Regions from separate parts of the Pseudomonas asiatica genome, predicted to be linked through region 1. Evidence: riboswitches for the same ligand, from Rfam matches in the RefSeq annotation. Region 1 holds a riboswitch; each other region holds the start of a gene.

Region 1 (9,496 bases):
CACCAATATCGCGCGCAACTGATAGCAAAATGATATATCCTGCCGCGGCGGCGATGCTTTGAAAAAAGCTCGCCGCCGTGCGCATTTATAGAAAGCGTCTAATCTAAATTCTCAATTCTTTTCGGCTGCGGCCCAGCGGACTCAGACAGGATGTTCTGGCCATGGTAAAGATGGCGCGCTTCGCATTTCTCTCCTTGGCAGCCTTGCTTGCTGCCTGCTCCAGCCGTGCGCCTGCGCCGGCCCCTGTGGTACAGCCGCAGGTAACCTATAGCCAGGCCAGCCCTTCGCCGATTGCCGATGACGTGCTGATGCGTGCTATCGGCCTGGTGGGCACGCCTTATCGCTGGGGCGGCAACACACCGGACTCCGGTTTCGATTGCAGTGGTCTGATCAAGTACGTCTACCGTGATGCTGCCGGCATCAGCCTGCCGCGTTCGACGCGTGAGATGATCGTCATGCGCGCGCCAACCGTGGATGCCAAGTCGCTGCAGTCCGGTGACCTGGTGTTCTTCGCCACCAGTGGCGGCTCGCAGGTCAGCCATGCTGGCATTTATGTCGGGGAAGGGCGCTTCGTGCATGCACCTTCCAGCGGTGGCACGGTGCGCCTGGACTACCTGTCCAACAGCTACTGGGCCAAGGCTTACCTGCAGGCCAAACGCGTCATTCCGCAAGGGCATCTGGCGCAGAACCCCTGAGGACAGGCGGGGCTTTGCTCACCCGCCAGACCACATTGCCGACATCATCGGCTACCAGCACGCCGCCACGCCCGTCGGTGATCACGCCGACCGGGCGCCCTTGGGCCTTGCCATGCTCATCCAGAAAACCGGTAAGCAGGTCCACAGGCTTGCCCGAAGGTTTTCCTGAAGGGTCGAACGGCACGAAAATCACCTTGTAGCCACTGTGCGGCTTGCGGTTCCACGACCCGTGCTGGCCCACGAATGCCCCTTCTTCGAAGGGCGGTGGTAGCCCATTCGGTTGGGCGAATGCCAGCCCCAGCGATGCCGTGTGTGGGCCCACGGCGTAGTCGGGCACTAGCGCCTGGGCTACTTTTTCAGGCGCTGGCGGTTGCATGCGCTCGTCCACGTGGCGGCCGTAGTAGCTGTAGGGCCAACCATAGAAACCGCCGTCCTTCACGGAAGTGATGTAGTCCGGTACCAGATCGCTACCGATCTCGTCACGCTCGTTGACTGCCGTCCACAACGCGCCGCTGTGCGGCTCCCAGGCCAGGCCGTTAGGGTTGCGCAGGCCGGTGGCGAACAGGCGGTGCTGGCCGCTGGCGGGGTCCACTTCCCAGACCGCGGCGCGTCCCTGTTCCTTGTCCATACCGTTTTCGCCTACGTTGCTGTTGGAGCCGACCGTCACGAAAAGCTTCTTGCCATCGGGGCTGGCGATGACGTTCTTGGTCCAGTGGTGGTTGAGCGGCCCGCCTGGCAACTCGACTACCGGCTGGCCTTCATTGCGAATTTGCATGGCACCGGGCTCGTAGTGAAAGCGCAGCAGCCTGTCGGTGTTGGCGACGTAGAGGTCCTTGCCGACCAGGGCCATGCCGAACGGTGAGTTGAGCTCTTCGATGAAGGTCGTGCGGATTTCAGCCACGCCGTCGTGGTCGGCATCCCGTAGCAGGGTAATGCGGTTGGCGCTGGGCACGCCTGCACCTGCCCGCTTCATCACCTTCTTCATGACCCAACCGCGCAGGCCCTTGCCATCTTCGGGTTTGGGCGGGGCATTGGTTTCAGCTACCAGCACGTCGCCGTTGGGCAGCAGGTATAGCCAGCGAGGGTGGTCGAGTCCGCTGGCGAACGCTTTCACCTGAGTGCCTGGTGCTGCTTCGGGCTTGGCGTCCTTGGGCCAGCCCACTGCCGGGGCGATATTCACGGTGGGGAGGGTGGTCTTGACCGGAGCAGGCAGCTGGGGGGTTGGGCCACTGCCGTCGAGTACATTCAGCAGGGCGGTTTCGCCGCAGGCAGTCAGGCTGGCGGCCAATAGCCAAGGCATCAGGTGTTTCATGGGCGGCATCCTCCTAAGAAGGCCTATGGAACTGAGAGGTCGGCGACGTTCGCCGGGTTCCCGGGAACCATCCAACTGCCGTTGCCGTTGCCGTTGCCGTTGCCGTTGCCGTTGCCGTTGCCGTTGCCGTTGCCGTTGCTTTTGCTTTTGCTTTTGCTTCTAAGCGCGCGATAGTTCAGGCACCGCCGATTGCGACTTCAGGAGGCCGAGCGAAGGGACTGCGGAGGGAGGTGACGGGCATGGATGCCCGTCAAGCGCTGAGGCCCCATGGATGGGGCCTGCAGCGCGTACTCCCGGGAGCAGGCCCGTAGCGAGGGGACCCCGGAGCGAAGCGTAGGGGCCGGATGATAGGAGCCAGCGTTTTTTGGTTACTTTTTGTCGCGTTTGACAAAAAGTGACCCGCCGTAAGGGCGGAAAGGTGATTAAGCGCCACCTTCGAAAATGAATGTTGACCTTGTTGTTGATGCCCACGCTTGAAAGCGAAGAGCGAAGAGCGGAAAAGTACCGGTCTTGATCTCGCGCATAGTCCATTTACGATGGCGACGCTTACTCACCTTTTCGCCCTTACGGCGAGTCACTTTTTGCCAAACGCGGCAAAAAGTAACCAAAAAACGCTGCGCTCCCATCATCCGGCCCCTCCGCTACGCTACGGGGTTCCCTCGCGCCGGTCTTGCTCCCGGGAGTACGCGCTGCAGGCCCCATCCATGGGGCCTCAGCGCTTGACGGGCATCCATGCCCGTCACCTCCCTCCGCAAGCCCTCTGCTCGGCCTCCTGAAGTCGCGAAGATCAAGATCAAGATCAAGATCAAGAGCAAGAGCAAGAGCAAGAGCAAGAGCAAGAGCAAGAGCAAGAGCAAGCAAGTCGGGTGGTGGCTCAATGTGCCAGTGAGATGCGCCGCTGCTGTTGCAAAGGTGGCGTGGGGGCGAGACCAAGAATCAGATTTAACACCTTTCTTGTAGGCCGTTTCCCAAAGATACTCTTAACACCTATTCTCCGTTGCGCGCGCCAAATGCGGTCTCTAGTCTCGGCATGTCGTTGACCTTCAATGACCGGGTTAGCCGCCCGAAATCGTCAGACACCGCAGCTGAGCAATACCGAGTAATCGGCATTGGCGCCTTATGGCGGCTGTGCGTGGGGCACCTGCGGGTGCGCCGGGTGCCTGACGTCCCGGTCGGCTAACCCACGTACAGCTGCCACCATACTGTTTAGCCGCGGTTGGTGGTCGCTTCACTACGACAGGAGCCTTAAATGACCACCGAAGACACGAAATGCACAGTCGGCAAAACCATATTCTTTCAAGGTGAAAACCAGACCCACCCCCTGTTCCGCATCGAACCCGGTATCTCCTGCCAGAACGCCCGCGAACAAGCCTCGGAATTGATCGGCTATGCACGGGACCTGACCATCGACGGCCTGATGGAAGACAAGCCAAAGCTGATCTGGGCCGCGCACTACCTTTGCGCCTTGGGCAAAGCGCTGCTGGATGATGCCGAACTCGGCATGATGCGTTAGGACCTGAAAGGCGCGCAGGCCATTCGCGGCACGGGCCGCGCTCTCATGGAGCCGCATATAACTGAAAGGTTTAGCAGGGGCTCTGTGGGAGCGGGCGCGCCCGCGAACACCGGCGCAGCCGGTGCCAGCCACCGCGTTGGATTCTTCGCGGGCACGCCCGCTCCCACAGAAACCACGTCGCGCTTGCTAACGCGTTCCGGTCCCGCCCCGAGCCGAAGTTGCTTCAAGCCTGCTTGAGCAACAACGCCACCCCCGGGAAATACTGCCCCAGTTCGTTGTGCAACTTGCGGTAGGCATACGGGAAGTACCAGGCGATGGCACAGGCGGTATGTTTCTGCAGATCGTCGACCAGGTCCTGCAGTTCCTCGGGGCTGGCATGCTGGCCAGCCTTCCACGGGCTGATGAACAGCGCACCAGCTTTCAACTGGCTGGGGTAGGCCACCTGGCGCGCGAGGGCAGCGGTCTGCTGCAGGGCGTCGGCCATGTCCAGCCGGGCAACTTTTGGCCAGCGCTGGCTGACACTGAGGTACAGCGCTTCATCGGCACTACTGATCGACAGGTCGCAGCGCCCTTCGTGTTCGCCTTCGTCGCGCTGCTTCTTGCCGGCAAACTGCTGCAGCGCCGCCAGTTCGGCCTGCCACGCCGCTGCGGCAAGCAGCCCGGTATTGGCCGCGGCGCCATGCCAGTAAGGTGCTTCGGCATCGCCGGCAAACTGGTTGAAGCGGTCGATGCAATCGCCCCAGCGCTCCAGCACCGGGGCGAGAAACTCCAGGCGCGGGTTGTTGATGATCTGGCCTCGCATGCTGCGCTCTCCTGTTATCGTTGTGATCGCGTTCAGCTGAAAGTGATGGCTATGTGATATCACTGTATTCAGTGTGGCACAACCAGGTGAATTGGCCATTACCCGGGCGGTGCCTGTTCGACTGCAAAGCGGCCCACTTCGATTGACGCTCCCGGTGCAACCCTCTAACCTTCGCGCGTGTTTCAGGTGCCCTGCCAGCCCCGACTGGGCAGGGTGAAACTGGGAAGCCGGTGGGTGCCAGCATGGCGCGATTCCGGCGCTGCCCCCGCAACGGTAGGTGAGTCGCGGCCGCGCAGGGCCACTGGGTGCCAGCACCCGGGAAGGCGCGCAGGCCTGGGCCAAGGCCCGCTCACAAGCCCGGAGACCGGCCTGATACTGCCAACGGCATCACGGAGGGTGATGCGCGGTGCACCGTGGCGTACGGCCACGGCCCCTGCGCGTTCTCCGTCTGCCCGCCTTTTACCTGTCGCCGCGCGTTGCCGTGGCGCCAGCCAGCGGAGAACCCTGATGAGCGAATCCACCGAACGCGACGAACGCCACCTGGCGCGCATGCAGCGCAAGAAGGCGATCATCGACGAACGCATCGCCAATTCCCCCAACGAATGCGGCCTGCTGCTGGTGCTGACCGGCAATGGCAAAGGCAAGAGCAGCTCGGCCTTCGGTATGCTCGCGCGCGCCCTGGGCCATGGCATGCAGTGCGGTGTGGTGCAGTTCATCAAGGGCCGCAACAGCACCGGCGAAGAGCTGTTCTTCCGCCGCTTCCCCGAGCAGGTGCGCTACCACGTGATGGGCGAGGGCTTTACCTGGGAAACCCAGGACCGCCAGCGCGACATTGCCGCCGCCGAAGCGGCCTGGGCTGTGTCGCGCCAGTTGCTGCAAGACCCTAGCGTGCAGTTCGTGGTGCTCGATGAACTGAACATCGCCCTCAAGCACGGCTACCTCGACCTTGACCAGGTGCTGTCCGACATCCAGGCCCGCCCACCGATGCAGCATGTGATCGTCACTGGCCGTGCCGCGAAACCCGAGATGATCGAACTGGCCGACACCGTGACCGAGATGGGCATGCTCAAGCACGCCTTCCAGGCCGGCATCCGTGCACAGAAGGGCGTGGAACTGTGAGCCAGCCGCGCCATTGCCCCGCCGTGCTGATCGCGGCACCGGCCTCTGGCCAGGGCAAGACCACCGTCACCGCCGCCCTGGCCCGCCTGCACCGCAACCTTGGGCGCAAGGTGCGGGTGTTCAAGTGCGGGCCCGACTTTCTCGACCCGATGATCCTCGAGCGGGCCAGCGGCGCGCCGGTGTACCAACTCGACCTGTGGATGATCGGCGCCGAGGAAAGCCGCCGCCTGCTGTGGGAAGCCGCCGGCGAGGCCGACCTGATCCTGATCGAAGGGGTGATGGGGCTGTTCGACGGCACGCCGTCCAGCGCCGATCTGGCGCGCCACTTCGGCGTGCCGGTGCTGGCGGTGATCGACGGCACGGCCATGGCCCAGACCTTCGGCGCCCTGGCCCTGGGCCTGGCACGCTACCAGGCGGACCTGCCGTTTGCCGGTGTGTTGGCCAACCGGGTCGGCAGCCTGCGCCACGCGCAACTGCTGGAAGGTAGCCTGACCGAGGGCCTGCGCTGGTATGGCGGCTTGTCCCGCGAGCGCGGTATCGAGCTGCCCAGCCGCCACCTGGGGCTGGTCCAGGCCAGCGAGCTGAACGACCTGGACGCGCGCCTGGATGCCGCTGCCGAGGCGCTTGGCGCCAGTTGCGATGCGGCCTTGCCGCCGCCAGTGACCTTTGCCGAACCCGAGCCGCAAACCAGTGCTGCCTCGTTGGCCGGTGTACGCATTGGCGTGGCGCGAGACGAGGCCTTCGCCTTCACCTATGGCGCCAACCTCGACCTGCTGCGCAACCTGGGCGCACAGCTGGAGTTCTTCTCGCCGCTGCATGACCGCGAACTGCCGGCAGTAGACAGCCTGTACCTGCCGGGCGGTTATCCCGAACTGCACCACCACGCCCTGGCCGGCAATGCGCCGATGAGCGAGGCAATACGCGCCCATCACGCCCAGGGCAAACCGTTGCTGGCCGAGTGCGGTGGCATGCTGTATCTGCTCGATGCCCTGACCGACGTGGCCGGCGAGCGTGCCGAGCTGCTCGGCCTGCTGCCGGGCGAAGCGACCATGCAGAAGCGCTTGGCTGCCTTGGCCTTGCAGGCGGTGGAACTGCCGGAAGGCACCCTGCGCGGGCACACCTATCACCATTCGCTGACCAGTACCGCACTGGAGCCGATCGCACGTGGCCTGAGCCCCAATGGCGGGCGTGGCAACGAAGCGGTGTACCGCCTGGGTCGGCTGACGGCTTCCTACGTGCACTTCTACTTCCCCTCCAACCCGGATGCGGCGGCGGCGCTGTTGCGACCATGAGCGAACACGCCTACAGCGACGCCGAGCGCGCCGCGATCTACCGGGCCATCGGCGAACGCCGTGACATGCGCCATTTCGCCGGCGGCGAGGTAGCCCCGGAACTGCTGGGCCGCCTGTTGGCTGCCGCGCACCAGGCGCCAAGCGTCGGGCTGATGCAGCCCTGGCGTTTCATCCGCATCACCCAGCGCGACCTGCGTGCGCGCATCCAGGCCTTGGTGGAAGCAGAGCGGGTGCGTACCGCCGAAGCGTTGGGCGAACGCTCCGACGCCTTCATGAAACTGAAGGTGGAGGGCATCAATGACTGCGCCGAGTTGCTGGTGGCCGCCCTGATGGACAACCGCGAGCCGCATATCTTCGGCCGTCGCACCCTGCCGGAAATGGACCTGGCCTCGCTGGCCTGCGCCATCCAGAACCTGTGGCTGGCAGCCCGTGGCGAAGGCCTGGGCATGGGCTGGGTGTCGCTGTTCGACCCGCAGGCGCTGGCGGCGCTGCTGGGCATGCCGGCCGGGGCCAAGCCGGTCGCGGTGCTGTGCCTGGGGCCGGTAACCGAGTTCTACCCGGCACCGATGCTGGTGCTGGAAAACTGGGCCGAGGAACGGCCCTTGAGTGAAATGCTCTTTGAGAATCAATGGGGAGAGCGCCAATGAGCGTCGCCTTGCTGACTGTGGCCGGGGTGGCCCTGGATGCCTTGCTGGGCGAACCGCAGCGGCGCCATCCGCTGGTAGCCTTCGGCAACATGGCCAGTAACCTCGAGCGCCGCCTGAATGCCGGTGGGCGCGGCTGGCGCAGCCACGGGGTGAGCGCATGGTTCCTGGCCGTGGTGCCGCTTACCCTGGTGGCACTGATCCTCTCCTGGCTGCCGTACATCGGCTGGCTGGTCGACGTGCTGGCGCTGTACTGCGCCGTCGGGCTGCGCAGCCTGGGCGAACACGTGTTGCCGGTGGCCAGTGCCTTGCGCCAGGGTGACCTGCAAGAAGCGCGGCGCCGTGTGGGCTACCTGGTCAGCCGCGAAACCCGTGAACTGGACGAACCTGCGGTTGCCCGGGCGGCCACCGAATCGGTACTGGAGAATGGCAGCGATGCGGTATTCGCCGCGCTGTTCTGGTTCGTGGTCGCCGGCGCGCCGGGCGTGGTGCTGTACCGCCTGAGCAACACCCTGGACGCGATGTGGGGCTACCGCAACGAGCGCTTCGAACGCTTCGGCTGGTGCGCGGCGCGCGTCGACGATGTGCTCAACTATATTCCCGCCAGGCTGGTGGCGTTGACCTACGCGCTGCTGGGCAAGACCCGCCTGGCCCTGGCCTGCTGGCGCAAGCAGGGCCCGCTGTGGGACAGCCCCAATGCCGGGCCGGTGATGGCCGCCGGTGCTGGTGCGTTAGGTGTGGAACTCGGTGGCCCGGCGGTGTACCACGGCGAGCTGCATGAGCGGCCACGCCTGGGTGACGGGCCAATGGCCGACGCCGACGCCATCGAGCGCGGCTGGGGCCTGGTGCAGCGCGGCGTATGGCTGTGGCTGCTGGTGATCTGCCTGGGGGCCTATATCAATGCTTGAACACGGAGGCCGCCTGCTGCGGGCGGTACGGCAATACGGCATCGCCCGTGAGCAGTGGCTCGACCTGTCCAGCGGCATTGCGCCATGGCCTTTCCCGATTCCACCGATTCCCGTGGAGGCCTGGGCTCGCCTGCCGGAGACCGAGGATGGCCTGGAGGACGCCGCGCGTGCGTATTACGGCGCACGCCAATTGCTGGCGGTGGCCGGTTCCCAGGCCGCGATCCAGGCCTTGCCGCTGTTGCGCGCAGCCGGCCAGGTAGGGGTGTTGACGCCTTGCTATGCCGAGCACCCATACGCCTGGGAACGGGCGGGGCACCAGTTGCTGGAGCTGGACGAAGCGCAGGTCGAGGCGACGCTCGACAGCCTTGACGTACTGGTGCTGGTCAACCCCAACAACCCCACCGGCCGCCGGGTGCCGCGTGAACGCCTGCTGGATTGGCATGCGCGCCTGGCTGCCCGCGGTGGTTGGCTGCTGGTCGATGAAGCGTTCATGGACAACACCCCGGCGCAAAGCGTGGTCGATTGTGCCGAGCGCCCGGGGCTGATCGTGCTGCGCTCGTTCGGCAAGTTCTTCGGCCTGGCCGGCGTGCGCCTGGGGTTCGTTGCCGCCGAACTCAGCCTGCTGCTGCGCCTGGCCGAGTTGCTTGGGCCGTGGACCGTCAATGGCCCGACCCGGGTGCTGGCCCAGGCCAGCCTGGCCGACCACGCCGCCCAGCGTGTGCAGGTCGAACGCTGCGCTGCCGCCAGCCAGCGGCTGGCTATGCTGTTGCGCAGTGCCGGCCTGGCGCCCAGCGGTGGTTGCGACCTGTTCCAGTACGTACGCAGCGAGCACGCTGCGCAACTGCATGACTTTCTTGCCCGCCGCGGCATCCTGGTGCGGCTGTTCGAGCACCCGCCGGCGGTACGCCTTGGGCTGCCTGCCCATGCGGTGGACGAACAGCGCCTGGCCCAGGCCCTGGCGGCCTATCAGAAGGAAACGGCATGACCACCCTCATGGTGCAAGGCACCACCTCCGACGCCGGCAAGAGCACGCTGGTGACTGCACTGTGCCGCTGGCTGTTGCGCCAGGGCGTCGGCGTGGTGCCGTTCAAGCCACAGAACATGGCGCTGAACAGCGCGGTGACCGCCGACGGCGGTGAAATCGGCCGGGCCCAGGCGGTGCAGGCCCAGGCCTGCCGGCTGCAGCCGCATACCGACATGAACCCGGTGCT
Region 2 (9,496 bases), 1.9 Mb from region 1:
CTGGCGCAGGAGGCGCAACTGGTCGGTGTGCATCGGGTGGAAGATGATTTCGCTATCGTCTGCCAGGCGATAGGGGCGCCCTGTATCCGGGCGCGGGGCGTAGGCCTCGCGCAGCAGCAGAATCGGCAGGCCGGAGCGTTCGCAGGCATTACAGGTGCCGTAGGTGTTGGGGATCTCTTCCTGCATGGCGATGTGGATGGCTTTGCTGATGCTCATCAGGAGTTCCTTTTCCAGTGATTTGACGCAACGGCCAAAACACTAGCGAGGAACGCCTTCGCGGGGGAGCAATGGGCTTCCTAAAACGTTGTAGGACTTTTCGCTTTAGTGCCCCTATAGGAGCGGCCTTGCGTCGCGACGGGCTGCGCAGCAGCCCCAGGATCTTGAATGCGATAAAGGCCTATTGCCCCAACATCTGCCGCACCAGCCACTGCCCCGCCGGCCCGAGCGCGCGCCGGCTCGACCACGCCACATCCATGTCAACCCGTCGCGGGTACCCGGCCACCTGCAACTCCACCAGCCCACTGCCAAACCGAGCCACCAGGGCCCTGGGCAGTTCGGCCCAGCCGAACCCGCGCACGGCGAACTCCAGCAGGGTGAGGTAGTCCGGTGCCGACCAGGCTTGGCCACGACCGTGGTGCAAGCTGGGGGCATAGGTCTTGATATACAGCTGCCGGACGTTCTCCAGGTGCTGCGTCTTCACCTGGGGCAAAGCCGCCAGCGGATGCCCGCTGGCCACGTACACCCCAAACTCGGCCTGCTCGGGCAAGCGCGCAACGGCAACGTCCGCAGGGTAACTGGGCTGGGTGGCAAGAATGCCAACGTGTGCCAGGCCCTGCTGGATCAGTTCGATCACATCGGCATCTTCCGAGGGGCCGCAGCGCAGCTCGGTATGTGGGTAGTGCTGGGCGAAGCGGGCCATCACCGCGCCCTGGAAGGTCACGCTGTAGCTGTCCGACATCACCACCGAGACCAGAGCCTCGACGTTTTCCGCCAACCGCACCGCCAGGGCATCGAGCTGGGCGCTGGCATCGAGAATCGCCTCGACATGGCTCAGCACCTGCCGCCCAGCCTCGTTCAGCGTGGGGTGACGACCGCCACGCTCGAACAACGGGCAACCCACATCGGCCTCGAAATTGGCGATGGCGATGCTGATGGTGGACTGGCTTTTGCGCAACTTGCGCGCCGCAGCGGAAAACGAACCCAGCGATGCAGCTTCGACAAAGGCGACCAGGGCTTCGGGTGAGTAGCGCATGGTATTGATAAAACCGATGGTAGCTATGTCGCGAGTATCAGTTCTATCAAAGAAAATAGGAAGCACGACTCACGCAATGGATGGAATTTGCAATGAAAAACGTCTCTTTCACCGAACGCCTGGTTCACGCCGTCGGTTATGAAGTGTTCGCCGTGCTGCTGTGTGCGCCGCTGTTGTCCTGGGTCATGGGCAAGTCGCTGGCGACGGCGGGGGCGCTGGCGGTGACCCTGTCGGTGATCGCCATGCTGTGGAACATGGTCTACAACGCGCTGGTCGATCGCTACGTGCGGGTCGAGCGCATCCAGTGGAAGGCCAGCGCACGCTTTGTGCACGGCCTGGGCTTCGCAGCCGGGCTGGTGGTGTGGTGTCTGCCGGTGGCGGCGTGGATGCTGGAGATTTCGTTGCTGCAGGCGTTCATGGTGGAGTTGGGCTTCTTTGTGATCATCCTGCCCTACACCGTGCTGTACAACTGGGCCTTCGACAAAGCCCGGCACCTGCTGATGCAGCGTCGCTTTGCGTGAAAACTAACTGCCCTGCGCGGCCCCTCGATTTGTGCTTTGTGCGGATATCCTGGGGCCGCTTCGCAGCCCTTTCGCGACACAAGGCCGCTCCTACAGGGACGGCGCAGGTTTCAGGAGCGGCTTTAGCCGCGAACACCGGCGCAGCCGGTGCCATCAGCCAATAAAAAACGGGGCATGCCATCGCTGGCATGCCCCGTTTTTCAAACCGTTAAAGCGCCTCAGGCAACCTTGACGATCCAGCCAGCCGGTGCTTCCACGTCACCGCTCTGGATACCGGTCAGCTCGTTGTAGAGCTTCTGGGTAACCGGGCCGACCTTTTCCAGGTCGTGGAACACGTGCAGCTTGCCGTTGTACTCGATGCCGCCGATCGGGGTGATCACCGCAGCGGTACCGCAGGCGCCGGCTTCGATGAAGCGGTCCAGCTTGTTGATTTCCACATCGCCTTCGATCACTTTCAGGCCCAGGCGCGATTGCGCCAGTTCCATCAGCGACAGGCGGGTGATGCCTGGCAGCACCGAAGCCGATTTCGGGGTGACGAACTCGTTGTTGGCGGTGATGCCGAAGAAGTTGGCCGAACCGACTTCCTCGATCTTGGTGTGGGTCAGCGGGTCGAGGTAGATGGCGTCGGCGAAGTTGGCTTTCTTCGCTTCTGCACCCGGCTGCAGGCTGGCGGCGTAGTTGCCACCGACCTTGGCCGCGCCAGTGCCTTGCGGGGCTGCGCGGTCGAAGCTGGAGATCTGGAAGTTGTGCGGCTTCATGCCGCCCTTGAAGTACGAGCCAACCGGGATGGCGAAGATCGAGAAGATGAACTCGGGGGCGGTGCGCACGCCAATGTTGTCACCGGTGCCGATCACGAACGGACGCAGGTAGAGGGCGCCTTTACCATGCGGTGGCACGAACTTCTCGTTGGCCTTGACCACTTGCTTGCACGCCTCGATGAACACATCGGTCGGCACCTGCGGCATCAGCAGGCGGGCGCAGCTGCGCTGCATGCGGGCGGCGTTCTGGTCCGGGCGGAACAGGTTGATCGAACCGTCCTTGCAACGGTAGGCCTTGAGGCCTTCGAAGCACTGCTGGCCGTAGTGCAGGGCCGTGGAGCCTTCACTGATGTGCAGTACGTTGTCTTCGGTCAGGGTGCCCTTGTCCCACTCGCCATTGCGCCATACGGACAGGTAGCGTTTGTCGGTCTTGATGTAGTCGAAACCCAGCTTGTCCCAATTAATGCTTTCGTTGCTCATGACACCCTCATTGTCTTGCAAGTGCCCGATTGCTCGGGCTGCTGTTATATGCGCACCACGCCACCATAATACATCCGTGGCAGATCGGGAACGGCCAGTCACGAATTGATAGCCTGCAATGCATTCATAGCGGCTTCTACAGGTGCAGGTACTCGTCCAGCGCCAGCTTGTCGAGCAGTACCTGGTCGTGGGACGCCACCACCAGCGCCCCGCGAAACTGCCCGAGCATGTGTTCCAGTGCGGCCAGTGACGGCAGGTCCAGGTGGTTGCCGGGTTCGTCCAGCAGCAACAGGTCGAGCGGCCGTTCGCGGTACAGCACGGCGGCCAGTGCTGCCTTCATCCGCTCACCGCCGCTGAGCAGGCCGCTGGGCAGTTCGATGCGGGCGGCATCCAGGCCCAGTTGCGCCAGGCGGCTGCGCAAGTCGCCCTGGGCCAGTGTCGGGTTTGCCTGACGCAGGTGGTCGAGCACGCTGGTGTGGCCTGGTAGTGCGCTGCAGTGCTGGTCGAGCAGGGCGGTTTCACCACTGAGGCGCAGGCTGTCGGGCGGTGCTGGCAACTCACCGTTCATCAGCCTGAGCAGGGTGGACTTGCCACTGCCATTGGCGCCGACCAGGCCCACCCGCTGGCCCAGGCACAAGCGCAGGTTCAGTGGTTTGCGCGTGCCGCGGGGCAGGTGCAGCGCCTGCAAGGCAAGCACTTCGCGGCCCGGATGGCGCTGCGGCGTGGGTGCATGCAGGGTAATGGCGCTGTCCTGCTCGACTTCGCGAGCGGCGTCACGCACTTTGCCCTGCAGCGCCTGCCGGGCGTCGCGATGGTCGCGGCGCTGCTTGCCCGCAGTGGCCTGGCTGCGCTCCTGCTGGCGGTCGACCAGGATCTTGGCCTGGTTGGCGTGCCTGGCGTTGCGCCCGGCGCGGGCCTGATGACGTTCCAGGTCTTCGCGCTGGCGCTGCAGTTCGCGCGCCTGGCGTTGCTGCTCCTGTTTCAGCCGGGCAAGTTGCTGTTGGGCCTGCGCCGTCTGGCTGGCTTTCTGGGCCGAATAGAAGCTGTAGTTGCCGCCATAGGCCTGCAAGCCCAGGCTGGACAATTCGACGATGCGCGTCATGTGCGCGAGCAGGCTGCGATCATGGCTGATCACCAGCAAGCCCCGGTCCCAGGCTTCGATCATGCTCAGCAGTTGGGCGCGGGCGTTGCTGTCCAGGTGGTTGCTCGGTTCGTCGAGGATCAGGTAGTCCGCTTCGCTGAGCCAGGCGCCGACCAGCGCCACGCGCATGGCCTGGCCACCGCTCAGGCTGCGGGCGGGCTGGTGCCAGTCGAGCTGGCCCAGGCCGTGGCGTTGCAGGTGCCCCTGCAATTGCTCGCGGATATCCCAGCGTTCGCCGACGGTGTCGAAGTCACTGGGTGCGACGCTGCCTTGCTCGATGCGCTCCAGCGCAGCGAGCACCGCGCCCACCTGGGCCAGGTCGGCGACCGTGGCGCTGCGCTCGATCACCTGCTGGTCCAGAAGATGGATGCGCCCAAGGCGCCGACACTGGCCGCTGCTTGGTTCGCGCTGGCCGGCAAGTACTTGCCCGAGCAGGCTCTTGCCCACACCGTTGCGCCCGACCAGGCCGGTGCGGCGTTGGTCGAAGGTTTCGCTGAGGTCGGTAAATAACAGCCTGCCGTCAGGCAAGGCCAAGGAGACGCTGTCCAGCGTCAGGATCGACGTGTTCGTCATGCACAACTCCACAAATGCCGCGACATCTCCGGAGCGAACCGGAGGCTGAAGACTGGCCGTCGAAGGGACGGCGGCATCAATGGCGCATTGGACGAACACCTCGTGACAGGGGAATGCGTAGCCTAACGGATAGAGGCATCGTTGTCGCGGGAAAACAGATTCCGCGAGTGCGCCGCGGCCCCTGTAGGAGTGGCCTTGTGTCGCGATAGGGCTGCGAAGCAGCCCCAGCAATTTGTGCGTCTTTGCTGAAACCCTGGGGCTGCTTCGCAGCCCTATCGCGACACAAGGCCGCTCCTACAAGAGCCAGGACCGCGCATGCCCCTGGATCAGCGCCCCCTCAAGCGCTTGCTCCAGTCGCCCCCGTGGCTCTGCTGGCAGGTCTCTTCACTGTCAAACCGCACATGCCAGGCCGGATGATCCAGCTGAATGCCGGCCTGTTCCAAAGCCAGGCCGGTCAGCGCCAGCATGCGTACCTTCGCGTCGCCCGCCACGGCGGCGGCCTTGTCGGCCTCTCGTTCGAACACCCAGGTAATACGCAGGCTGGCCGGAAAATCCTCGGGAGCCAGACGATGGGTAAGCCAGCTGAAACCGACGATCTCCGCCTTGGCGGTTTCGCAGGCTTCGGTCAGGCAAACCACCAGTTCACGCTCCAGGCGTGCCAAATCGCGCTTGTTCAAGGGTTCCACCGGGGGCCTCGCTGCTCAAAGCCACCACTGTAACGCAGTTGCGCCACTTGTTGTCGGCCAGCCCGACAGCAATGGTTGACCACCTGCCAGCCACTGCGTAGCCTTGCCACTTCGAGGTTCTTCGGCCAGGCCGAAGCTAAGACGGGAACGCGGTACAAGCCGCGGCTGCCCCCGCAACTGTAAGCACCGACAACGGATCGACACAGCCACTGCGCCCGCGCGCGGGAAGGCGTCATCCCGCCAGCCCGCTGCACCAGCGGGTACATGGAACGGTGCGAGCCAGGAGACCTGCCTCGTCACGTTTTCGACTTTCAACCGGGCGGGGTGATCCGGTGGCGAACAAGCCCGGCCGGTCTGGCCCGTGGCTGTCGTCCTGCATGCCCGCGCCAATCTGCCAAGGGCAATGCGACATGAAAACACTGGCCAAGCTCCCCGTCACCATCGTCACCGGCTTCCTCGGCTCGGGCAAGACTACCTTGCTGCGCCACATGCTCGACAACGCCCAGGGCCGCCGCATTGCGGTGATCGTCAACGAGTTCGGCGAACTGGGCATCGACGGCGAAATCCTCAAACAGTGCAGCATCGGTTGCACCGAAGAAGAAGCCACCGGCCGCGTCTACGAGCTGGCCAACGGCTGCCTGTGCTGCACCGTGCAGGAAGAGTTCTTCCCGGTGATGCGCGAGCTGGTGGCACGCCGTGGCGACCTGGACCATATCCTCATCGAAACCAGCGGCCTGGCCCTGCCCAAACCGCTGGTGCAAGCCTTCCAGTGGCCGGAAATCCGCAATGCCTGCACCGTCGACGCGGTGATCACGGTGGTCGACAGCCCGGCCGTGGCCGCCGGCACCTTCGCCGCCTACCCGGACCAGGTCGATGCCCAGCGCAAGCTCGACCCCAACCTGGACCACGAGTCGCCGCTGCACGAACTGTTCGCCGACCAGCTGGCCAGCGCCGACCTGGTGGTGCTGAACAAGGCCGACCTGATCGACGCCGAAGGCCTGGCCAAGGTCCGCGCCGAGGTGGCCGAAGAACTGCCGCCGGCGGTCAAGGTGATCGAGGCCAGCAGCGGCAAGCTGCCGCTGGAGGTGCTGCTGGGCGTGGGCGCCGAGTCCGAGGCGCACATCGATGGCCGCCGTACCCACCACGATTCGCATCATGACGGCGATGACCATGACGATCATGACCACGACGCCTTCGACTCCATCTCCATCGACCTGCCCGAAGCCGACGAAAGCCTGCTGCTCGACGCCCTGACCCAGCTGGTGGTGGAATTCGGCATCCTGCGCGCCAAAGGCTTCGCTGCCATCCCGGGCAAGCCGATGCGCCTGCTGGTACAAGGCGTGGGCACCCGTTTCGACAAGCACTTCGACCGCGCCTGGCGCGCCGACGAGCCGCGCATCACCCGCCTGGTGCTGATCGGCCAGGACCTCGACGCCGCCCAGCTGGAAGCGCGCCTGCGCCAGGCACTGGGCGCCTGACCCATGCACCTGCTGCGGACCCAGCCCGGCGGCTTCGTGCCGGATGACAGCATTGCCGACCTCGGCCAGACGCCCGCCGAGCTGGTGATTCTCTGCAGCGGCGATTCGCACCTGGCATTGCTTGCGGATACCGCCGAGCAATTGCCCGAGGATTACCCCAGCCTGCGCCTGGCCAACCCGATGCAGGTACAGAACCATGCCTCGGTCGACCTGTACGTCGACCAGGTGCTGCGCCATGCCAAGGTCATCCTGGTGTCGCTGCACGGCGGCGTCGGCTACTGGCGCTATGGCGTCGAGCAACTGGTCGAGCTGGCTGGCCGTGGCGTGCAACTGATCCTGGTGCCGGGCGACGACCGCCCGGACCCGGAGCTGACCAGCCTGGGCAGTGTCAGCGGCGAGCAGGCCGAACGCCTCTGGCACTACCTGCGCCAGGGCGGCAAGGCCAATGCCATCAACCTGTTCAACTGCCTGGCCAGCCAGTGGCTGGGCCGCGACTATGCCTGGGACGAGCCGCAGCCTTTGCCGCGCACCGCCGTGTATCACCCGGCCAAGGGCAGCGCCACGCTGGAGGACTGGTACCCGCAGTGGCATCCCGAACAGCCGGTGGCGCCACTGCTGTTCTACCGCTCGCACCTGCAGGCGGCCAACACCGCGTTCATCGATGTGTTCTGTCAGCGCCTGCAGGCCGCCGGGCTCAACCCGTTGCCGATCGCCGTGGCCAGCCTCAAGGAAAGCGCCTGCCTGGAGCAGGTCGAAGCCTGGCTGGACGAGGTGGGTGCCGAAGTGCTGGTCAACACCACCGGCTTTGCCCTGTCCAGCCCCGAACGGCCCAACCTGCGCCCGTTCCGTCGCGACATCCCAGTGCTGCAGGCCATCTGCGCGCAAGACAACCAGCCCGGCTGGGAAGCCAGCGAGCAGGGCCTGGGGGCGCGTGACCTGGCCATGCACATTGCCTTGCCCGAACTGGACGGGCGCATCATCACCCGCCCGGTCAGTTTCAAGGACATGGCCTGGCGCAGCGAGCGCAGCCAGTCCGACGTGGTCTGCTACCGCGCCCACCCCGAGCGCATGGACTTTGTCGCCGAACTGGCCCGCCGCTGGGTCGAACTGGCGCGCCTGCCGAATGCGCAAAAGCGCGTGGCCCTGGTGCTGGCCAACTACCCGACCCGGGATGGTCGCATTGGCAACGGCGTTGGACTGGACACGCCAGCGGCGGCGCTGAACATCCTCAAGGCCCTGCAGGCCGAAGGCTATCCGCTGGCCGACTTGCCGGGCAGTGGCACGCAACTGATCCACCAGTTGCTCGGAGGCGTGACCAACGACCTCGACCATCTGGACCTGCGCCCCTGTGCGCAGAGCCTGAGCCTGGCCGACTACCAGGCCGCCTTCGAGCGCCTGCCCGAGGCCAACCGCCAGGCCGTGCTGGAACGCTGGGGGCCACCGCAGCAGGACCCGATGTACCGCAGTGGCCGGCTGATGGTGGCCGGCCTGCGCTTCGGCTTGACCTTCGTCGGCATCCAGCCGGCACGGGGCTACCAGGTGGACCCCAGCGCGGTGTACCACGACCCGGACCTGGTGCCGCCGCACGGTTACCTGGCGTTTCACTTCTGGCTGCGCCATGCCTTTGCCGCCGACGCGGTGATCCACGTCGGCAAGCACGGCAACCTCGAATGGCTACCCGGCAAGGGCGTCGGGTTGTCGGCGCAGTGCTGGCCGGACGCCTTGCTCGGCCCGCTGCCGAACATCTACCCGTTCATCGTCAACGACCCGGGCGAGGGTGCCCAGGCCAAGCGCCGCACCCAGGCGGTGATCATCGACCACCTGATGCCGCCGCTGACCCGTGCCGAAACCTATGGCCCGTTGCGCCACCTGGAGCAATTGGCCGACGAGTTCTACGAAGCACAGCTGCTCGACCCGCGGCGCGCCCGCGAGTTGCAGCGCGACATTCTCGAACTGGTCAAGGCCAACCACATCGACCGCGAACTGCAACTGGAAGGCCAACTGGACGATGCTGCCGTGTGGCTGCCGCGCCTGGACACCTACCTGTGCGACCTGAAGGAATCGCAGATTCGCGATGGCCTGCATGTGTTCGGCCACTCCCCGGTAGGGCGGCTGCGCCTGGATACCCTGCTGGCGCTGTTGCGGGTCGAGCGTGGCGACGGTCGCGGCGGCAATGCCAGCCTGCTGCGGGCTTTGGCCAAGGCGCTGGTGCCGGGTTTCGACCCGCTCGATTGCGAGCTCGGGCAGCCGTGGCAGGGCGCACGCCCCGAGCAGTTGCAGGCCATGAGCAGCGAACCCTGGCGCACCTGTGGCGATACCCGCGAACGCCTCGAACTGTTGGCGCTGCAGGTAATCGACCAGGCGCTGGGCGGCACCGCACAGTTACCAGCCCATAGCGAATGGCAGCCGGTGCACGATGTGGTGCAGGCGCTGCGCGAAGCGGTGGCACCCAGCCTGGACGCCTGCGGCAGCGCCGAAATGAATGGCCTGCTGGCGGCGCTGGCCGGGCGTTTCGTGCCCGCCGGCCCCAGTGGCGCGCCCAGCCGTGGGCGCCTGGACGTGCTGCCCACCGGCCGCAACTTCTATACCGTGGACGTGCGCAACCTG
Region 3 (9,496 bases), 770 kb from region 1:
CCAGATGGAGCGGGTGAGATAGCCTGCCACGAGCATCACGATCAAACCGACAAACTGTGCAATCAGTTCGGCGATCACCACCTTCTTCTGCTGGAAGACACGGATGGCCACATCGACCTTGGGCGACTGGAAGCCATAGATGATCGCGGCGAACCCAGACAAAGCCAGCACCATCGGTAGCTCTGGAGCGGCGTAGGTGGAATGGGCCGGCCACAGTTCGATGTACTGCGTGAATTTTGCCCCAAGGGCCAATAGCAACGTCAGAAGGAACAGCACAAACCCACGGATGACTTGCACCGTCCACACGGTATCGAGAAACAGCGGTTCGTCGCCGCGCGAGCTCTGAATGACGTTCGGCCGCAGCCCAACATCGGAAAGCAGTTGCAGCACCACTGAAACAGTGGTTGCAATGGCCATCACGCCGAACATTTCCGGCACGAGCAAGCGGGTGATCACCAGATTGCCGCCCAGTCGCATGACCTGGGAAGCAAAGACAGCGAGAAGGTTCAACGCACTGGCCAACATGGCCCGTTTGCGCAGGCTCAACGGAAGCGACACATCAATCGAAGGCATAGCCGCATCTCTGACCCCATCGCTAGAGACTCACTATAGTCGCAATTCGCTATGCGGCCTTCCGACGAGACTGTAGCGCGTGAAATCGCCCTCCGTTGGGCACGACAAAAACAAAAGGGCGACCCCTTGGGGTCGCCCTTTTGATGCCCGGTAGCCGGGACTTTCGTTTGGTAGGCACAATTGGACTCGAACCAACGACCCCCACCATGTCAAGGTGGTGCTCTAACCAACTGAGCTATGTGCCTGTCGTGTGGTGCGCATATTAGTGACCGAATGCGTACCTGTAAAGCGTTTTTTTGAGAAAAATCAAAAACTTTCGAGTTTTCTACACATGGGGCCGCCTTGCCGAAGCACGGCATTGGTCGGATGGGCTGCGCACCAGCCCCTGGCCGCATAAAATCACAATGAAAAAAGGGGTGACCCTTTCGGATCACCCCTTCTTCGATTTGGTAGGCACAATTGGACTCGAACCAACGACCCCCACCATGTCAAGGTGGTGCTCTAACCAACTGAGCTATGTGCCTGTCGTGTGGTGTGCATTCTACCCATTCCAAAAACCATGTCAATACTTTTTTTCGCGCTAACCTACTGAATCTTAAACTCTTTATAGAAAGGCGCGCTGACGGGGACCGAGTAAAGGATTTTCAACGGACGACTAGCGGGTGTTTATTATTATTGATAGCATCGGTACATTCGTTAAAAATATAAAACACGAGGTTCCTGCAGCATGGCTAACACCCCCTACCCCCAGTCCTACTACGCCGCCTCGGCCAACCCGGTGCCGCCACGTCCGGCGCTGCAGGGTGAGGTGGAAACCGATGTGTGCATCATCGGCGCCGGCTACACCGGCCTGTCCAGCGCCCTGTTCCTGCTGGAGAACGGCTTCAAGGTGAGCATCGTCGAAGCGGCCAAGGTCGGCTTCGGCGCATCGGGCCGCAACGGTGGCCAGATCGTCAACAGCTACAGCCGCGACATCGACGTCATCGAACGCACCGTCGGCCCCAAGCAGGCCCAGCTGCTGGGCCAGATGGCCTTCGAAGGCGGGCGCATCATTCGTGAGCGCGTGGCCAAGTACAACATCCAGTGCGACCTGAAGGACGGTGGCGTGTTCGCTGCCCTCACCAGCAAGCAGATGGGCCACCTGGAGTCGCAAAAGCGCCTGTGGGAACGCTTCGGCCACAACCAGCTGGAGCTGATGGACCAGAAGCGCATCCGCGAAGTGGTCGCCTGCGACAACTATGTGGGCGGCATGCTGGACATGAGCGGCGGCCACATCCACCCGCTGAACCTGGCCCTGGGCGAAGCCGCCGCGGTCGAGTCGCTGGGCGGCATCATCTATGAACAAACCCCGGCCGTACGCATCGAGCGTGGCGCCAACCCGGTGGTGCATACCCCGCAGGGCAAGGTCCGCGCCAAGTTCATCATCGTCGCCGGCAACGCCTACCTGGGCAACCTGGTGCCGGAACTGGCCAGCAAATCCATGCCATGCGGCACCCAGGTGATCACCACCGAGCCGCTGGGCGACGAACTGGCGCGCACCCTGCTGCCGCAGGACTACTGCGTCGAGGACTGCAACTACCTGCTCGACTACTACCGCCTGACCAGCGACAAGCGCCTGATCTTCGGTGGTGGCGTGGTGTACGGCGCGCGCGACCCGGCCAACATCGAGGCGATCATCCGTCCGAAGATGCTCAAGGCCTTCCCGCAGCTGCAGAACGTGAAGATCGACTACGCCTGGACCGGCAACTTCCTGCTGACCCTGTCGCGCCTGCCGCAGGTTGGCCGTATCGGCGACAACATCTACTACTCCCAGGGCTGCTCGGGTCACGGCGTGACCTATACCCACCTGGCGGGCAAGGTGCTGGCCGAGGCCATGCGCGGCCAGGCCGAGCGCTTCGACGCCTTCGCCGGCCTGCCGCACTACCCGTTCCCGGGTGGCCAGATGCTGCGTGTGCCGTTCAGCGCCATTGGTGCCTGGTACTACAGCCTGCGCGATCGCCTGGGCTTCTGATGTAGGCAGGGCTGGCCTCTTCGCGGCTAAACCCGCTCCCACAGGGATATCACTGGACCTGAGGGCAGCGGGTTTCCTGTGGGAGCGGGTTCACCCGCGAAAGGGCCGGTACAGACAAAGCTATTTGTTCAGGCTACTCACAGCCTGCTTCGCCGCAATCTCCTGCCCCGCCCGCGCCAGTTCATCCGCAGCCTGCAACCAGCGCTGGCGGTCCACCTGGGCCGGCAGTTGCCGCGGTGGCTGCACCAGCACCGCCCAGCTCCCAAGCTTCGCCCACGCCGAGGCAAAGTCATCGAACGCCATCAGCTGCCGCCGGTGCATGCCTGAACGCAACAGCACCCGCTGCTTGTAGCGGTCGTAGCCGATCAGCACGGCATAGCGTGGCTCGCTCCACCAGGCCGAACCATCCTCGTAACGCAGCAGCACCGGGTTGCCCGCCGCCACCTGGGTCAACAGCGCGTCCAGCTGCTTGTCCAGCGGATACACCACCATGCCGTAGTCGCGCGCCACCCGGGGGATGCTGGTGTCCAGCGCCTCGGCGCCCTGGGGCAGGTTCAGCGGCTTGTCCAGCAGCCCCGGCGTGATCGGAGCCCCCTGTTGCGACAGCACCGCCGCCAATGCCATGGCCCCGCTGTGGTTGGCGTTGCCACGGTAGAACGGCACGCTGCTGATCTCGACCCGCTGCGGCAGGCCCTTGAGGTTGGCGGAGGGTGCGCTGGCACAACCGGCCAGGCTGGCCGCTACCAGGCAGGCCGCCAGCAGCCGACGAGGGATGGTCTTGAAGGAAGGTTGCTGCATGGACACTCGCTTGCTCCAACGCCGGGCAGGCAGCGCCCGGCTCTGGCCACCGATCATAGGTCGGACAGCGGCGCGGGTATAGTCCGACACCGGTTAGGAGCAAATCGGACCAAGCAATAGACCTTTGGTCAATGGAACGTCACAGGCGAGAGACTAGACTAAAGCAGTGTCTGGAAGGCCAGCGTCGGCGACCGAGCGCGGCCCGTAGAGATGGAGGCACAGATGAGCCTGACCATGGCAATCCTCATGCTGGTGGGCATGTGGCTGAGCGTTGCAGCCGCCATGCTATGGGGTGTACTGCGTATCGTGCGGCGTCACTCCCACCACCACCTGCCACCGCAGGCCCCCGCCAAGCCACAGCCTGTGCGCCGGACGCGGCGGCATGCCGGGGTGCACTGATTCAGAGCTTTCGGAGGCCCATTCGCGGGTGAACCCGCTCCCACAAGGCCCTCCACTGCCTTCAGAAGTGGCGGGGACCTGTGGGAGCGGGTTCACCCGCGAATGGGGCGCAAGCGCCCCGCTTTTCTTGCATCAACCTTCAGCCGCTTCGCGCTTCAACCGCGCCCGACGGGCCAGGATGTTGAGGATCTCGATCGCCGTCGAGAAGGCCATGGCCGCGTACACATAACCCTTCGGTACATGGGCGCCGAAACCTTCGGCGATCAGCGTCATGCCGATCATGATCAGGAAGCCCAGGGCCAGCATCACCACGGTCGGGTTGTCGTTGATGAAGTTGGCCAACGGGTCGGCGGCCACCATCATGACGATCACGGCAGTGATAACGGCAATGATCATGATCGGCAGGTGCTCGGTCATGCCCACGGCGGTGATGATGCTGTCGACCGAGAAGACGATGTCCAGCAACAGGATCTGGAAGATCGCCGCGGCAAAGCCCAGGGTAACCGTCGACGACACCTTGGCTTCTTCCTTGGCCCCGTGCGGGTCGACGTTCTCATGGATTTCCTTGGTCGCCTTCCACAGCAGGAACAGGCCACCGGCAATCAGGATCACGTCCTTCCAGGAGAAGGCATTGCCGAACACTTCGAACACCGGGTCGGTCAGCTGGACGATCCAGGCCACCGTGCTGAGCAAGGCCAGGCGCATGACCAAGGCCATGCTGATACCAATACGGCGCGCCTTGGAGCGGTACTCCACCGGCAGCTTGTTGGTCAGGATGGAGATGAAGATCAGGTTGTCGATGCCCAACACGACTTCCATGGCTACCAGCGTAGCCAGGGCAACCCAGGCGGTAGGGCTAGCGACGAGTTCCAGCAAGTATTCCATTGTTCAAATCCTGCAGCAGCGGTTGGGGGTCAGATTTCCTGGGTGTCTTCTTTCTTGTCGGCGTCCTTGGGCTTTTGCCCTTCGCTGCCGATGGCCTCGCTCAACGCCTGCTGGGCGGCCTTGTTGGTGTCGTCGATGGCCTGCTTGGCCGACTGTGCGGCCTGGTCGAGCATCTGCTGGGCGGATTTCTCGGCCTGCTCGCAACCGGCCAGGGTGAACAGGGCCAAGGCCAGCACCAGCGGCGTGCCGATGGATTTTAGTTGCAGCATGGGTTCCTCGCTTTTCATGTTCCGGCGGCGCACACGGCGCCTGATGGAGTCGCATTCTAAAGAGCGCAACACATCCGGAAAATTCGTATTTTCAGCGGTTATACTTCGGTTTTTACGAATCCGGAACGATACCGATGCTCAACTATCGGCAGTTGCACTACTTCTGGGCCGTTGCCAAGACCGGCAGCATCGCCCGCGCCAGCGAACAGTTGAACCTGACCCCGCAAACCATCAGCGGTCAGATCAGCCTGTTTGAGCAGACCTATGGCCTGGAGCTGTTCCAGCGCGTGGGGCGCCAGCTGGAACTGACCGAAACAGGGCGCCAGACGCTGATCTATGCCGAGCAGATGTTCCAGCTGGGTAACGAGCTGGAGGCCATGCTGCGGGCCGGCCCGCAGGAGCAGATCCTGTTCCGCGTGGGTGTGGCTGATGTGGTGCCCAAGTCCATCGTCTACCGCCTGCTGGCACCGACCATGGAGCTGGACGACATGCTGCGTATCAACTGCCGCGAAGACAAGCTCGAACGGCTGCTGGCCGACCTGGCGATCCAGCGCCTGGACCTGGTGATTTCCGACAGCCCCATGCCCAGCCACCTGGACATCAAGGGTTATAGCCAGAAACTGGGCGAGTGTGGGTTGAGCTTCTTCGCCACCCCGGCGCTGGCACAACGCCTGGAAGGCCCCTTCCCCGCCTGCCTGCAGGATGCGCCATTGCTTATCCCCGGGCAGGAAACCGTGGTACGCAGCCGCCTGCTGCGCTGGCTGGGTGAGCAGCAGGTGCAGCCACGGATCGTGGGCGAGTTCGATGACAGTGCCTTGATGCAGGCGTTCGGGCAGTCGGGCAGCGGCATCTTCGTTGCGCCCAGCGTGATCGCCGAGGAAGTGTGCCGCCAGTACGGCGTGGAGCTGATCGGGCAGACCGAGGCGGTGCACGAGTCGTTCTATGCCATTTCGGTAGAGCGCAAGGTCAAGCACCCGGGGATCGTGGCGATTACCGAGGGGGCGCGACGAGAGTTGTTTCATTGGTAGCAGGCAGATTTGACGCCTCCCGCGTTTCAATGGTCATATGCCCGCCAGTTTCAGGTGCCCTGCGCCGCCGCGCGCAGGGTGAAACGGGAAGCCGGTGCGTCGTGTTGCCCACGACAAGTCCGGCGCTGCCCCCGCAACGGTAAGCGAGCGAACCCTTCGAGATACCACTGTGCACATGCATGGGAAGGTGAAGGTTTCATGCCCCTCGCAAGCCCGGAGACCGGCCTGGAGCTTCACTTGGCAACCCGCGGTGGGCGGGCGCAGGCCGGTATCCGCGCGCGCGCCTGCGTGCACGGTGCGCCTTTGCGTGTTTTCCACCGGGATCCATTCATTCCTGCAGTAGTGGAACGACATGTCCCGTATCTTCAAGCTTCACCCCCTGGCGGCCTGCCTGGCCGTATCCCTGCCGGCCCTGGCCGATGACCTCGACCGACAGCCACTGGCCCTGCCCTCCACGGCCATCACCGACACCCAAGGCAGCCACGCCATCGACCTGGCCACCCCGACCCAGGCGGGCTCGCGCCTGGGCCTCAGCGCCCTGGAGACACCGGCCAGCACCAGCAGCATCAGCGCCGAGCAGATCCAGCAGCGCAGCAACCTCACCGTACAGGACGCGGTGACCCGCTCACCGGGCATCAGCTACATCGGCTCCCCGGGCGACGGCGGCACGGGCCTGTCCGCCCGCGGCTTTACCGGGCACAACTCGGTGATGACCTTGTTCGACGGCGCACGCCTGTACACCGGTGCCGGCACCCAGACGTTCCCGGTCGACCCATGGATGGTCGAGTGCATCGATGTGATTCGCGGCCCGGCCTCGGTGCTGTATGGCGAAGGGGCCACCGGTGCGGTGGTCAACGTGATCCCGAAAAAGCCGTTTGCCGGCGAGATACGCAACCACCTGCGCCTGGGCTACGGTTCGTGGGACCGCCAGCAGCTCGGCCTGGACAGCGGCGGCAGCCTCGGCGAGCGCCTGAGCTACCGCCTGGCCCTGAACCAGCAAACCGGTAACGGCTGGGTCGACCGCACCCCGTCACGCAGCCTGGCGCTGAGCGCCGCGCTGCGCTTCGATGCCAGCGACGACCTCAGCTTCACCCTCGCCCACGACCGCGGCGATGCGCAGCCTGCCAACTACTACGGCACCCCGCTGATCGACGGCCACTACCGCAGCAGCCTGCGCAAGAAGAACTACAACGTGCAGGACGATGTGCAGCACTACGTCGATGAATGGACCCGCCTGAACACCGACTGGACGTTGAACGACCACCTCAGCGCCAGCAACCAGCTGTACTACATCAAGAGCCGCCGTCACTGGCGCAATGCCGAGGAGTACAGCTGGGATGCCGGGCGCCAGCAGCTGCTGCGCGGCAGCTACCTGCAGATCAAGCACAACCAGGAACAGTTCGGCGATCGCCAGGCCTTCACCCTCGACCACACGCTGTTCGGCCTGGCCAGCAAGACCGTGGTCGGCGCCGAGTACAACAAAGTCCGCTTCAACGTCGACAGCAACGCGCCCTACAACGATGTGGGCGGTGACTACGTCGACCCTTGGCAGCCACAACCGGGTTGGTTCCACAGCGCCTCGCCGCTGCGCCCGCAAACCCTGTCCACCACCCACACCTTTGCCCTGTTCGCCGAAAACCGCCTGCAGTTGAGCGATCGCCTGTCCCTGGTCACCGGCGTGCGCCGCGACCAGAACCACATCGTCCAGGAGAAACTGACCACCGACAGCCGCAGCGACCGCAGCCTGCAAGGGGGCAACTGGCGTGCCGGGCTGGTGTTTGCGGTCAGCGACGACCTGTCGCTGTATGGCCAGTACTCCACCAGCGAGGACGGGGTCGACAACCTCATCAGCCTCAGCGCCAACCAGATGCACTACGACCTGACCGAGGCCAGGCAGACCGAGGTGGGCCTGAAGCAGCGCTTCTGGGAGGGGCGTGGCGAATGGACATTGGCGGCGTACCACATCGTCAAGAAGAAGCTGCTGGTGGATGACCCGTTCACCCACGAGAAGCAGCAGGCTGGCCAGCAGACGTCCGACGGCCTGGAGGCAACCCTGGAACTGGCGCTTGCGCATCAGTGGCAGGTGTCGGCCAACGCGGCGATCGTGCGCGCCAGGTATGACGACTTCGACGAAATGGTCGGCGGCGTGGCGCAGGACCGTGCGGGCAATCGCCCGGCCAATGTCCCGCGGCGTACCGCCAACCTGTGGCTGAGCAAAGGCTTCGGCCAGCGGCTGGAGGCCGGCATTGGCGCGCGCTATGTGGACGAACGATATGCCAATACCGCCAACACCCAGAGCGCCCCCGGCTACACCGTGGTCGATGCCGACATCGGCTGGCAGGTGTTGCCGGATGTGCGGCTGGGGTTGCAGTTGAACAACCTGTTCGACCGTGAGTATGTGCAGTCGGCGTTCAGTGGCCAGCAGTGGCTGATGGGGATGCCACGGTCGTACTTTGCGACGGTGGATTACAGCTTCTGATCTGAACTGCCTGCACCGGCCTCTTCGCGGGTAAACCCGCTCCCACAGGGATAACACAGAATTCGAATACGGTGAGGTACCTGTGGGAGCGGGTTTACCCGCGAAGAGGCCGGCACAGGTAGCACAAAAACATCTACCGCCCCGTCACGCTTTAGTTATAAGATAACGTTTCAGTTGACATCCATTCCTATCAGCGACCTCCCATGACAAGCGCCAGCGCCACTCCCACCCTGGTCACCCAGCGCCTGCAGAGCATCGATGCCCTGCGCGGCCTGGTGATCCTGTTCATGCTCCTGGACCATGTCCGCGAAACCTTCTTCCTGCACCGCCAGGTCAGCGACCCGATGGCTATCGATACCACCGAGCCTTCGCTGTTCTTCAGCCGTACCCTGGCCCACCTGTGCGCGCCGGTGTTCGTCATGCTGACCGGCCTGTCGGCCTGGCTGTACGGCGAGAAACACCAGGGCCGCGGCGATGTCTCGGCGTTCCTGTTCAAGCGCGGGCTGTTCCTGGTGGTGCTGGAACTCACCCTGGTCAACTTCGCCTGGACCTTCCAGCTGCCGCCCAGCGTCATCTACCTGCAGGTGATCTGGGCCATCGGCGTGAGCATGATCGCCCTGTCGCTGCTGGTCTGGCTGCCACGTGCCGCCCTGATCACCCTGGGCGCAATCATCATCGCCGGCCACAACCTGCTCGATGGCCTGCACTTTGGCGCCGAATCCGCCCTGCATGTGCCATGGGCGATCCTGCATGACCGGGGTTGGCTGGAGTTCTCCGAAAACCTGCGCCTGCGCACCTCCTACCCGGTGCTGCCGTGGATCGGTGTCATCGCCCTGGGCTACGGCCTGGGCCCGTGGTTCGCCCGTGGCAGCGAGGCCGGTCAACGCCAGCATCGCCTGCTGCTGGCCGGGCTGATCGCGCTGCTGGGCTTTGTCGTGTTGCGCCTGGTCAACGGCTACGGCGAGGCGCCGTGGAGCGCTTACCCAACCGTCACGCAAACCCTGATGAGCTTCTTCAACATCACCAAGTACCCGCCGTCGCTGCTGTTCCTGGC

What was found. Region 1 has a riboswitch for cobalamin ahead of cobO (cob(I)yrinic acid a,c-diamide adenosyltransferase). Riboswitches for the same ligand answer to the same signal wherever they lie in the genome.
Region 2: it holds a riboswitch for cobalamin, as region 1 does, so the genes downstream of both, cobW (cobalamin biosynthesis protein CobW) here and cobO (cob(I)yrinic acid a,c-diamide adenosyltransferase) in region 1, are expected to answer to the same signal.
Region 3: it holds a riboswitch for cobalamin, as region 1 does, so the genes downstream of both, ABNP31_RS09535 (TonB-dependent receptor) here and cobO (cob(I)yrinic acid a,c-diamide adenosyltransferase) in region 1, are expected to answer to the same signal.

Annotation. Positions count from the first base shown of each region.
Region 1 covers NZ_CP157874.1:1,335,404-1,344,899, forward strand. The annotation lists gene ABNP31_RS06125 (C40 family peptidase) at 1-22, shown strand, start outside; gene ABNP31_RS06130 (C40 family peptidase) at 162-695, shown strand; gene ABNP31_RS06135 (PQQ-dependent sugar dehydrogenase) at 661-2,007, opposite strand; gene ABNP31_RS06140 (DUF3077 domain-containing protein) at 3,257-3,520, shown strand; gene ABNP31_RS06145 (hypothetical protein) at 3,744-4,322, opposite strand; cobalamin riboswitch at 4,490-4,709, shown strand; gene cobO (cob(I)yrinic acid a,c-diamide adenosyltransferase) at 4,830-5,441, shown strand; gene ABNP31_RS06155 (cobyrinate a,c-diamide synthase) at 5,438-6,733, shown strand; gene bluB (5,6-dimethylbenzimidazole synthase) at 6,730-7,380, shown strand; gene cbiB (adenosylcobinamide-phosphate synthase CbiB) at 7,377-8,285, shown strand; gene cobD (threonine-phosphate decarboxylase CobD) at 8,278-9,270, shown strand; gene ABNP31_RS06175 (cobyric acid synthase) at 9,267-9,496, shown strand, end outside.
Region 2 covers NZ_CP157874.1:3,260,322-3,269,817, reverse strand. The annotation lists gene ABNP31_RS14615 (T6SS effector BTH_I2691 family protein) at 1-216, opposite strand, end outside; gene ABNP31_RS14610 (LysR family transcriptional regulator) at 398-1,252, opposite strand; gene ABNP31_RS14605 (multidrug/biocide efflux PACE transporter) at 1,345-1,773, shown strand; gene ABNP31_RS14600 (branched-chain amino acid aminotransferase) at 1,992-3,011, opposite strand; gene ABNP31_RS14595 (ATP-binding cassette domain-containing protein) at 3,148-4,725, opposite strand; gene ABNP31_RS14590 (hypothetical protein) at 5,052-5,411, opposite strand; cobalamin riboswitch at 5,509-5,721, shown strand; gene cobW (cobalamin biosynthesis protein CobW) at 5,822-6,889, shown strand; gene cobN (cobaltochelatase subunit CobN) at 6,893-9,496, shown strand, end outside.
Region 3 covers NZ_CP157874.1:2,107,966-2,117,461, reverse strand. The annotation lists gene ABNP31_RS09580 (oligosaccharide flippase family protein) at 1-573, opposite strand, end outside; tRNA gene ABNP31_RS09575 (tRNA-Val) at 742-818, opposite strand; tRNA gene ABNP31_RS09570 (tRNA-Val) at 1,021-1,097, opposite strand; gene ABNP31_RS09565 (NAD(P)/FAD-dependent oxidoreductase) at 1,301-2,584, shown strand; gene ABNP31_RS09560 (peptidase C39 family protein) at 2,705-3,439, opposite strand; gene ABNP31_RS09555 (hypothetical protein) at 3,605-3,781, shown strand; gene ABNP31_RS09550 (TerC family protein) at 3,914-4,666, opposite strand; gene ABNP31_RS09545 (hypothetical protein) at 4,696-4,935, opposite strand; gene nhaR (transcriptional activator NhaR) at 5,070-5,963, shown strand; cobalamin riboswitch at 5,999-6,206, shown strand; gene ABNP31_RS09535 (TonB-dependent receptor) at 6,316-8,442, shown strand; gene ABNP31_RS09530 (DUF1624 domain-containing protein) at 8,646-9,496, shown strand, end outside.